2 regions of the Shewanella sp. 125m-1 genome follow, and region 1 is predicted to be linked to the other one. Evidence: predicted binding sites of a transcription regulator. Region 1 holds the regulator's gene; the other holds the start of a gene.

Region 1 (4,166 bases):
GAAAAACTGCCAACGCCCTATTCGGTAATAGCGCTAGTGTATTAGTCGGTGACTTCTTATATACCCGCTCGTTCCAAATGATGACGGAACTCAAGTGCCTAGACGTGCTAGAGATCCTCGCTGACGCAACAAACGTGCTCGCGGAAGGTGAAGTCCTACAATTGATGAATTGTAATGACCCTGACACCACAGAAGACAGCTACATGCGCGTCATCTATTGCAAGACAGCCAAGCTATTTGAAGCCGCTACTCGCCTTGCAGGTTTGCTCGCAGACAGCCCTATTGAGGTGCAAACCGCACTGGCTGAATACGGTAAGTATTTAGGTACAGCATTCCAGTTAACCGACGATCTTCTCGATTACACAGCAGAAACAGAAGAGCTAGGTAAAAACATCGGTGACGACTTAGCTGAGGGTAAGCCTACACTGCCGCTTATTTTTGCTATGGCAAATGGTAACGACACTGAAAAGACGCTTATCCGTGAAGCTATCGAGAAAGGTGACGGAACTGAGCATATCGAGGTGATCCTTGCCGCACTTAAAAACTGTGGTGCATTGGAGTACACAGAGAAGCGCGCTATCGAGGAGTCTGACAAGGCCATTGCAGCACTGGCCATCATTCCAGAGTCCGATTATAAAGAAGCGCTCATCTCGCTTGCGAGAATAGCAACTCAACGCAGTAACTAAGATCGAAGTAACTAATTATTCTCTTTAAATTAGCACCTTGATGCCATTGAGAAACAAAAAAGGAGCCTAAGGCTCCTTTTTTATTATGACCCACAAGAGGTCAGTCATCGTTTATTTAACGAATTCGATACCCAGCACAATATCAGCCTTTAGTGTATCTAGCATAGCGTCACGAGCATTCGCTTCAAATGCGCTTACATCGCCATAAGCAAGGACTTGCTCAACACCGTTCTTACCAAGTACAACAGGTTGTGCAAAGAACTCAGTATGCTCACTGCCGCCATCAACATAGGCGCATTCAATCACATTTGCTTCACCTTGAAGACCACGAACAAGTGATAAGCCGAAACGACATGCAGCTTGCCCCATAGATAGAGTTGCGCTACCGCCACCCGCTTTAGCTTCAACAACTTCCGTACCCGCATTCTGGATACGTGTCGTTAATGCTGCAACTTCTGCATCGGTAAAGCTTACGCCTTCAATTTGTGACAGCAGCGGAAGAATCGTCACTCCACTGTGCCCACCGATAACATTAACTTTAACGTCTGCAACGTTTAATCCTTTTGCTTCAGCAACGAACGTTTCTGAACGGATAACATCCAACGTTGTAACACCGAACAAACGGTTCTTGTCGTAAACACCCGCTTTTTTCAATACTTCAGCAGCAATGGCTACGGTTGTATTTACAGGGTTTGTAATGATACCGATTAATGCCGTAGGGCAAGTCGCGGCACATTTTTCAACTAGATTACGAACTATACCTGCATTGATGTTAAATAGATCTGAACGATCCATACCCGGCTTACGAGCAACACCCGCAGAGATAAGTACAACATCAGCACCTTCTAGTGCAGCAGTAGGATCTTCACCAGCGAAACCTTTTACTTCTACCGCAGTAGGGATGTGGCTTAAGTCAACCGCAACACCTGGCGTAACAGGGGCAATATCATAAAGCGACAATTTTGAACCCGCAGGTAATTGAGTTTTTAACAGTAGGGCAAGCGCCTGGCCAATACCACCAGCAGCACCAAGTACAGCAACTTTCATAATGATCTCCGTCAATTCTCAGATTTTTGTGATTTAGATCCACCTTTCCAATGCCGCAACAGTACTGGATTCACAAAAAAAATTCAATTATCCCTTAGTCGTGTTGAATATAATCTAGAACGCTAATGTAAGATGGTAAATGAGTAAAGTGAGTGTACATCAGCGATACAGAGCTAAAACCATAATAAATTAGCATAACAAAATTTAGAATAATCATTCTAACTTAAGTTGAATCATTGAGTCTAACTGGGTTTATTAATGAATTTTTATTCAAAAAAACGAATACCAATTGACAAAAACGGCGAAAATATTCATGATAAAGCAGATTTTTTTGAATAAAGAATAATAATATATGCAAGCTAGTAAAAGCCCAGATGATTTAGTTAAGACGTTCAAATCTATTTTAAAAGAGGAGCGTTTTGGCTCTCAAAGTGAAATTGTTATCGCCCTTCAAGCAGAAGGCTTTAGCAATATAAACCAATCTAAAGTTTCTCGTATGCTAAGTAAGTTTGGCGCGGTTAGAACCCGTAACGCAAAGCAAGAGATGGTATACTGCCTTCCTGCAGAGCTTGGCGTTCCTACTGCCGGAAGCCCGCTTAAAAACCTGGTACTGGATGTTGACCATAACCAAGCCATGATTGTTGTCAGAACTAGCCCTGGTGCAGCGCAATTAATCGCGCGTCTGCTCGACTCAATAGGTAAGCCTGAGGGTATTTTGGGGACTATTGCTGGTGATGATACGATTTTCATCTGTCCATCTAGTATCCATAGCATTGAAGACACGCTAGAGACAGTTAAGTCACTGTTTAATTATGCTGATTAATTACGCCGACTAAACATAAAGCGACGATTTTTTTAAATGCTGTACCCTCAGGGCTACAGCATTTTTTGTTTGTTGCATAATCAGCCTCCATCACTCGACCGTTTACCTAGGCTCTGCACCGTAACCCAATCATTTAGCTTAATGCCCCCTGTATGAAACACTATGTTTTATACAATATATTGAATAGCAGCTTCTCTCTCGAGCAATAATCGTTATAATCCTCAATGACAGTACTGTTAGTCGAGGGCAAATAATGAATAAAAGTAAAATAATAAATATCAACGATATATGCTGGGAATCTTGGCAGCATGAAGATCAGTATGCCAGCGAGCAAAAGCACATTGGCGATACCGCCGGTGGAGAAAAAATTGGCGTGACCATGGAACGCTTAGCGCCAGGTAAGTCCTCAGCTGTTGCCCATTACCATACAAAAGAAGAAGAGCATATCTACGCGATGCATGGCGAAGCGACGCTATACATTGACGGCGAGCCTCACCCTTTTAGTCAGGGAGAATATATCTGCTTTAACGCTGACACGGGTGTGTCTCATAAACTCGTCAATCATAGTGAGCAAGAGTTTGTTTTTCTGGTCGTTGGTAACCGAGACATACATGACGTAGTTGTATACCCAGAAAATAACAAGGTGCTAGTAAAATCTGTCAACGAAGTTTACGCCAAACGCCCCACCAATTATTGGGATAAAGACGAAGCTTAGCGCGAATAATTCACTTTGTTACGCCCAATAAAAAACGCACTTTACTGTGCGTTTTTTATGAGTCAGTAAAACCTTGCGAATTAGCCCGCTGTAATCATAAAGTCTAATGATGGCGCAAAGAATGACGAACCAGTTAATGCTTGAGTAAAATGCATTAAATGGTCATGGTTGCCTTCACTATCGCCATGCACCATGCTCTCTAGCATCTTTTCGAAATTAACTGAATTGCGGCAAGTAGAGATAAACATCAAGCCTTGCTCTTTAACTGAACCATAAGGCATGCTTTGCCTTAAGATCTCCATAGACTTACCTTCACTGTCTTTCAGGTTAACACGCTTAATGTGGCTCGTAAGCGGTTTATCAGCCGATGCATACTCGATATTGTCCGCTTTAGTACGCCCAATAACATCTTCTTGCTTCTTGACTGGCAGACGGTTCCACTTACTTAAGTTATGGGCAAACTTTTGTACATGAATATAACTTCCGCCTTTAAAACGGCTGTCTTCCTCGCCGATTAATGCAACTTCCTGACGACTACGTCCTTTAGGGTTCTCGGTGCCATCAACAAAGCCGCTCAAATCACGAGAGTCCATGAATCTAAAGCCACGCTCTTCATCAATGAGTTCAACTAAGCCTTCAAACATTTGATTAACTTCGTTAGCCACCAAGTGCAGAATATCAAAACGATCACAACGGATATGCACAAATAAATCATACTCGATAGCCGGTGCATCTCGATTACCTCGATTCATCGCAGGGAAAGGTTTTAGCTCTTCTGGTCGAGCATGGGGGTATAAGGTGTCCCAATAATTAGCACCAATGGCAACAAAACCATTAAAGGCACTATCAGAATATTGATCTGCTAATTCATAAATATACTGAGCCACATTCGCCA
Region 2 (4,166 bases), on a different contig from region 1:
AAAGCCAGTAAGTCGAGTAACTGCTGCTGGCTTAAATCTTTTATCGATAGTAAATGTTGCATAAGATGGCTCTCCTATTACTGAATTTGTGGCTGGATCTGTGTGCCAACTGTCTCGCCTTTGCTTAACGCGATTAATTGCTTTGCATGACGCCAAGAAGCAATCTGTACGGTTTGCCCCATGGACTCTGCAACATCTAATGCAGCTTCCACCTTGACCCTCATTCCTTTCTCGATAACACCGATCTTGGTCAGCTCATTGACTTGCTCTCTATTCAAACTCGTAATTAACTGGCCCTTACCATCAAGCACACCTGAAACATCTGATAGTAAAACCAATGAACCTGAAACCAACTTAGCTAGGGCCGTTGCCGCCTGATCGGCATTAACATTTAGCATCTTGCCTTCTTCACTAATTGCGATGGAACTCACAATTGGCATCCAACCTTTTGATAAAACAAATTCAAGATAACTAGCATCTTTGGGCTCAACCTCACCGACTAATCCTAACTGCGGATCTTTAATTGTTGCCGTCATCATTCCAGCATCCGCAAGGCTCATACCTAAACTGGTTACACCCGCTTTAATTGCTGCCGCTTGCAATATTTTGTTTGAAGTCCCCGCCAATGCCCCCACTACAATAGGAATATGCTCTTGCGGGGTGACTCTTAAACCATCAAGCTTTTCCGATGTAAAACTATTCGCTTTTAGCTGTTCATCAACTAAACAGCCACCGCCATGCACCATAATCAGAGGCTGGCCATTAGCGATTATGCTTGCTGCAGCTTGCATTAACCGCTCCATTCCCATCTCACACTGTAACAATGCGCCACCAACCTTGAGCACCATAACGGGCTTAGCTTGCGTCGTTGTAAAATTAGTCATGTTCATCTCCATCCTCCCAACTTATGCTGTTACTGACGCATCAAAATGAATCTTTATGCACTGAAGCGCTTGACTTGCGGCCCCTTTCATTAAGTTATCAATAGCGCTAGCGATAACCAAATAACCATTCTGTTCATCGAACTTCCAACCTAGATGACAATTGGGTGTTTGCACCACATCATCCACCTTAGGGAATTGATTTTGTTTTACCGTGACAAGCTCGGCAGAGTCATAATATTGATACGCTGTTTCAATATCGCTAACTGAAGTGCCCGCAACTAATTGCACCGTGATGGTTGCAAGAATACCGCGCTTAAAATTACCAAGATGGGGAGTAAAGATAACCTCTTGCCCTAATTGAGTGGCAATCTCTGGCTGGTGCCTGTGACCAAGTACCCCATAAGGGGTCAAGCTTACCTCGCAAAAGCTGGTATGCAGTTGAGCTTTTCTGCCGGCCCCGGTCACACCACTAACGGCATTGATTACGGGTAAAACATCGGTCAGCAAATGCGCAATAGGTTTAAGTGCTGTTAGCGATGCTGTTGGATAACAACCTGGTACAGCAATCATCTTACTACTGGCTATTTGCTCTGCATTCCACTCGGCTAAACCATAAACAGCATTAGCAAGTACATCAGGATATTCATGAGTAAAACCATACCACTTAGGATATTGTGCTATATCGGAAAACCGATATGCACCGCTTAAATCAAATACCGCTAACCCTTGCTGATAAAACCAAGCAGCTAAGTGCAAACTTACCGCATGGTCAGTCGCTAGTACGACGGCATCAGCTGTCGCAACGATAGTTTGTTTAGCACCCTCCGTGAGCGGATTTAAGCTCAGTGATATATGACTGTAAGCAGGATAAAGCTCAGACAGAGGCTTGCCCTTGTCGAGGCTGTTTTCAGATACATAAAGACCTTGAACTGACAATGTCGATTCGGCATTTATAAGAGAGGTGATCTGTGCGCCCGTGTAACCACTAGCGCCAATAATGGCTATATTTTTCATAGTCTATGACTTTAAAACCTTAATCTTGAATTTAGATGACAAAACGGAAAAAAGAATGGGCACAACTTAAGCCCTGGCTGAACACCATTAATGACAAGATTATCGTCGCAGGAAGTGGGTATGATTAACCTTAATTACTATTAATTTAACCAGATTGAACATATATACTCTCATTAAACAGATCATCGAAGTGTGGTAGTTGTCTTAGCTGTTTGATAGACTAACACGCAAAATTAATTATGCAATATATTTGAATATATATTTAGGTATTTTTTAATGAAAGCACTTCCAGAGATTAAAAGTAGTTTTAGCCAACTGATTGCAACACCCTCTATTAGTGCACTCGAAGCTGAGCACGACATGAGCAATAAAGCTGTCATAGAACTATTGCATACTTGGTTTAGCGATTTAGGGATGCAGTGCCAGTCTGTACCTGTGACAGATACTCGTGACAAATACAATCTAGTCGCATCGTTTGGTCAAGGCCAGGGAGGGTTATTGCTGGCAGGGCATACAGATACCGTCCCTTTTGATGAAGGGCGCTGGAGCCAGGACCCATTTTCATTAGTAGAAAAAGATAATCGTTGGTATGGCCTTGGGACCTGTGACATGAAAGGCTTTTTTGCTTTAGTGCTAGAGGCACTAAAAGAGCTACCAATGGATAAGTTTAAGCGTCCATTGCATATCTTAGCCAGTGCCGACGAAGAAACGACCATGAACGGCGCGAAGGCATTTGCAGCAGCGAAATCAATTTCGCCTGATTATGCCATTATCGGTGAGCCCACCAGCCTAAAGCCGGTGTATATGCATAAAGGGCATTTTACCCAAGGTATACGAGTGACTGGTCGCAGTGGTCACTCTTCAGATCCAGCAAAAGGACTTAATGCTATCGAGGTCATGCACTTGGTTACAGGACAACTCCTCAAGCTAAAACAGCACTTAGCCGATAATTATCGAGAAGATGCCTTTAGTGTGCCCTATCCAACCATGAATTTTGGACATATCCATGGCGGGGACGCGGCCAATAGGATCTGTGGCTGCTGCGATCTACATATTGACCTTCGACCCATCCCCAGTCTCGCACTAGCCGATTTAGAGTTAATGGTTGCCAACTATCTTGAACCAGTGTGCAATCATTATCCTGGCTGTATCAGCGTTGCGCCTTTATACCCAGGTTCAGAGGCGTTTGCAGATAAAAAAGATGGCAGCTGGACCCAGTTGGTAGCACAACTCAGTGAAAGCCAGCCAGAAGTGGTTAACTATGCCACCGAAGCGCCGTATATCAGTACGCTAGGTTGCCAAACCTTAGTACTCGGCCCCGGTAGTATTGAGCAAGCTCATCAACCTGATGAGTTTTTAGATCTTTCGTATATCGAACGTACAAAAGATCTATTAAAAAAGCTTATTTATCACGCATGTATAAAGTAATTACTATTATCCATCCACTTTACCGCTCAAAGTATAGTCAGTACTTACATGGGCATACCTAAAAAGTGATGTACAACACATTCAAGCACGATATTTTAATCTGGATCATTGCCTAGCACAGCGCTGCTAGGTATTGTGATCGATTAGCTTACCGATATGGAGCACGTATGGTAGACATGTATGCCTCGCTAAGGTCTAACGTTGGAACCTTAGGGCAGATTTTAGGTGACACAATCCGCACCGATCTAGATGATGCTTTCTTAGATAAAATTGAACAAATCCGTCATCTAGCAAAAAGCTCTCGCCAAGGCGATGATGCCGCTCGTGAAGAGATGCTGACTTTACTGTCTTCTTTAAACGACGACGAACTCGTTCCTTTTGCTAAAGCTTTTAACCAATTTTTAAATCTGGCGAATATCGCAGAACAGTTCCATACCATCAGTCGTAATTGTGACGAATTAGTCTGTGTTCCAGACCCCGTTGAACAGTTGCTAGGACGTATGCTCGGCGGTAAAATCGACCAAGATAAGGTGCTAGCCTGCTTAAAGACACTGGATATTGATCTGGTGTTAACTGCGCATCCGACAGAAATCTCTCGCCGCACTCTCATTCAGAAATATTCTGCAGTGGTTGATTCATTAGCTGCACTAGAAAATACCCAGTTAACAGAGCAAGAAAAAAAGCAGCACCACCTGCGTTTGCGTCAACTGATTGCGCAGATCTGGCACACTAATGAAATCCGTAACGAACGACCAACACCTGTCGATGAAGCACGTTGGGGCTTAAGCACTATTGAAGCTTCTTTATGGCAAGCCATTCCAGATTTTCTTAGGCAGCTTA

What was found. The regulator ArgR, encoded in region 1, controls arginine synthesis, uptake and breakdown. The targets are predictions, from matches to a motif close to ANTGAATANNTATTCANT.
Region 2: argC (N-acetyl-gamma-glutamyl-phosphate reductase) is a predicted target of ArgR. The motif match lies at 2,148-2,165, and genes of this name have one in related genera.

What each region holds. Positions count from the first base shown of each region.
Region 1 covers NZ_JBRILT010000006.1:88,182-92,347, forward strand. Annotated here, with positions in the region: gene ispB (octaprenyl diphosphate synthase) at 1-686, shown strand, start outside; gene mdh (malate dehydrogenase) at 798-1,733, opposite strand; gene argR (transcriptional regulator ArgR) at 2,086-2,556, shown strand; gene ACVBIK_RS04910 (cupin domain-containing protein) at 2,810-3,271, shown strand; gene ACVBIK_RS04915 (Dyp-type peroxidase) at 3,352-4,166, opposite strand, start outside.
Region 2 covers NZ_JBRILT010000020.1:67,821-71,986, forward strand. Annotated here, with positions in the region: gene ACVBIK_RS10970 (ornithine carbamoyltransferase) at 1-62, opposite strand, end outside; gene argB (acetylglutamate kinase) at 78-884, opposite strand; gene argC (N-acetyl-gamma-glutamyl-phosphate reductase) at 906-1,898, opposite strand; gene argE (acetylornithine deacetylase) at 2,175-3,326, shown strand; gene ppc (phosphoenolpyruvate carboxylase) at 3,494-4,166, shown strand, end outside.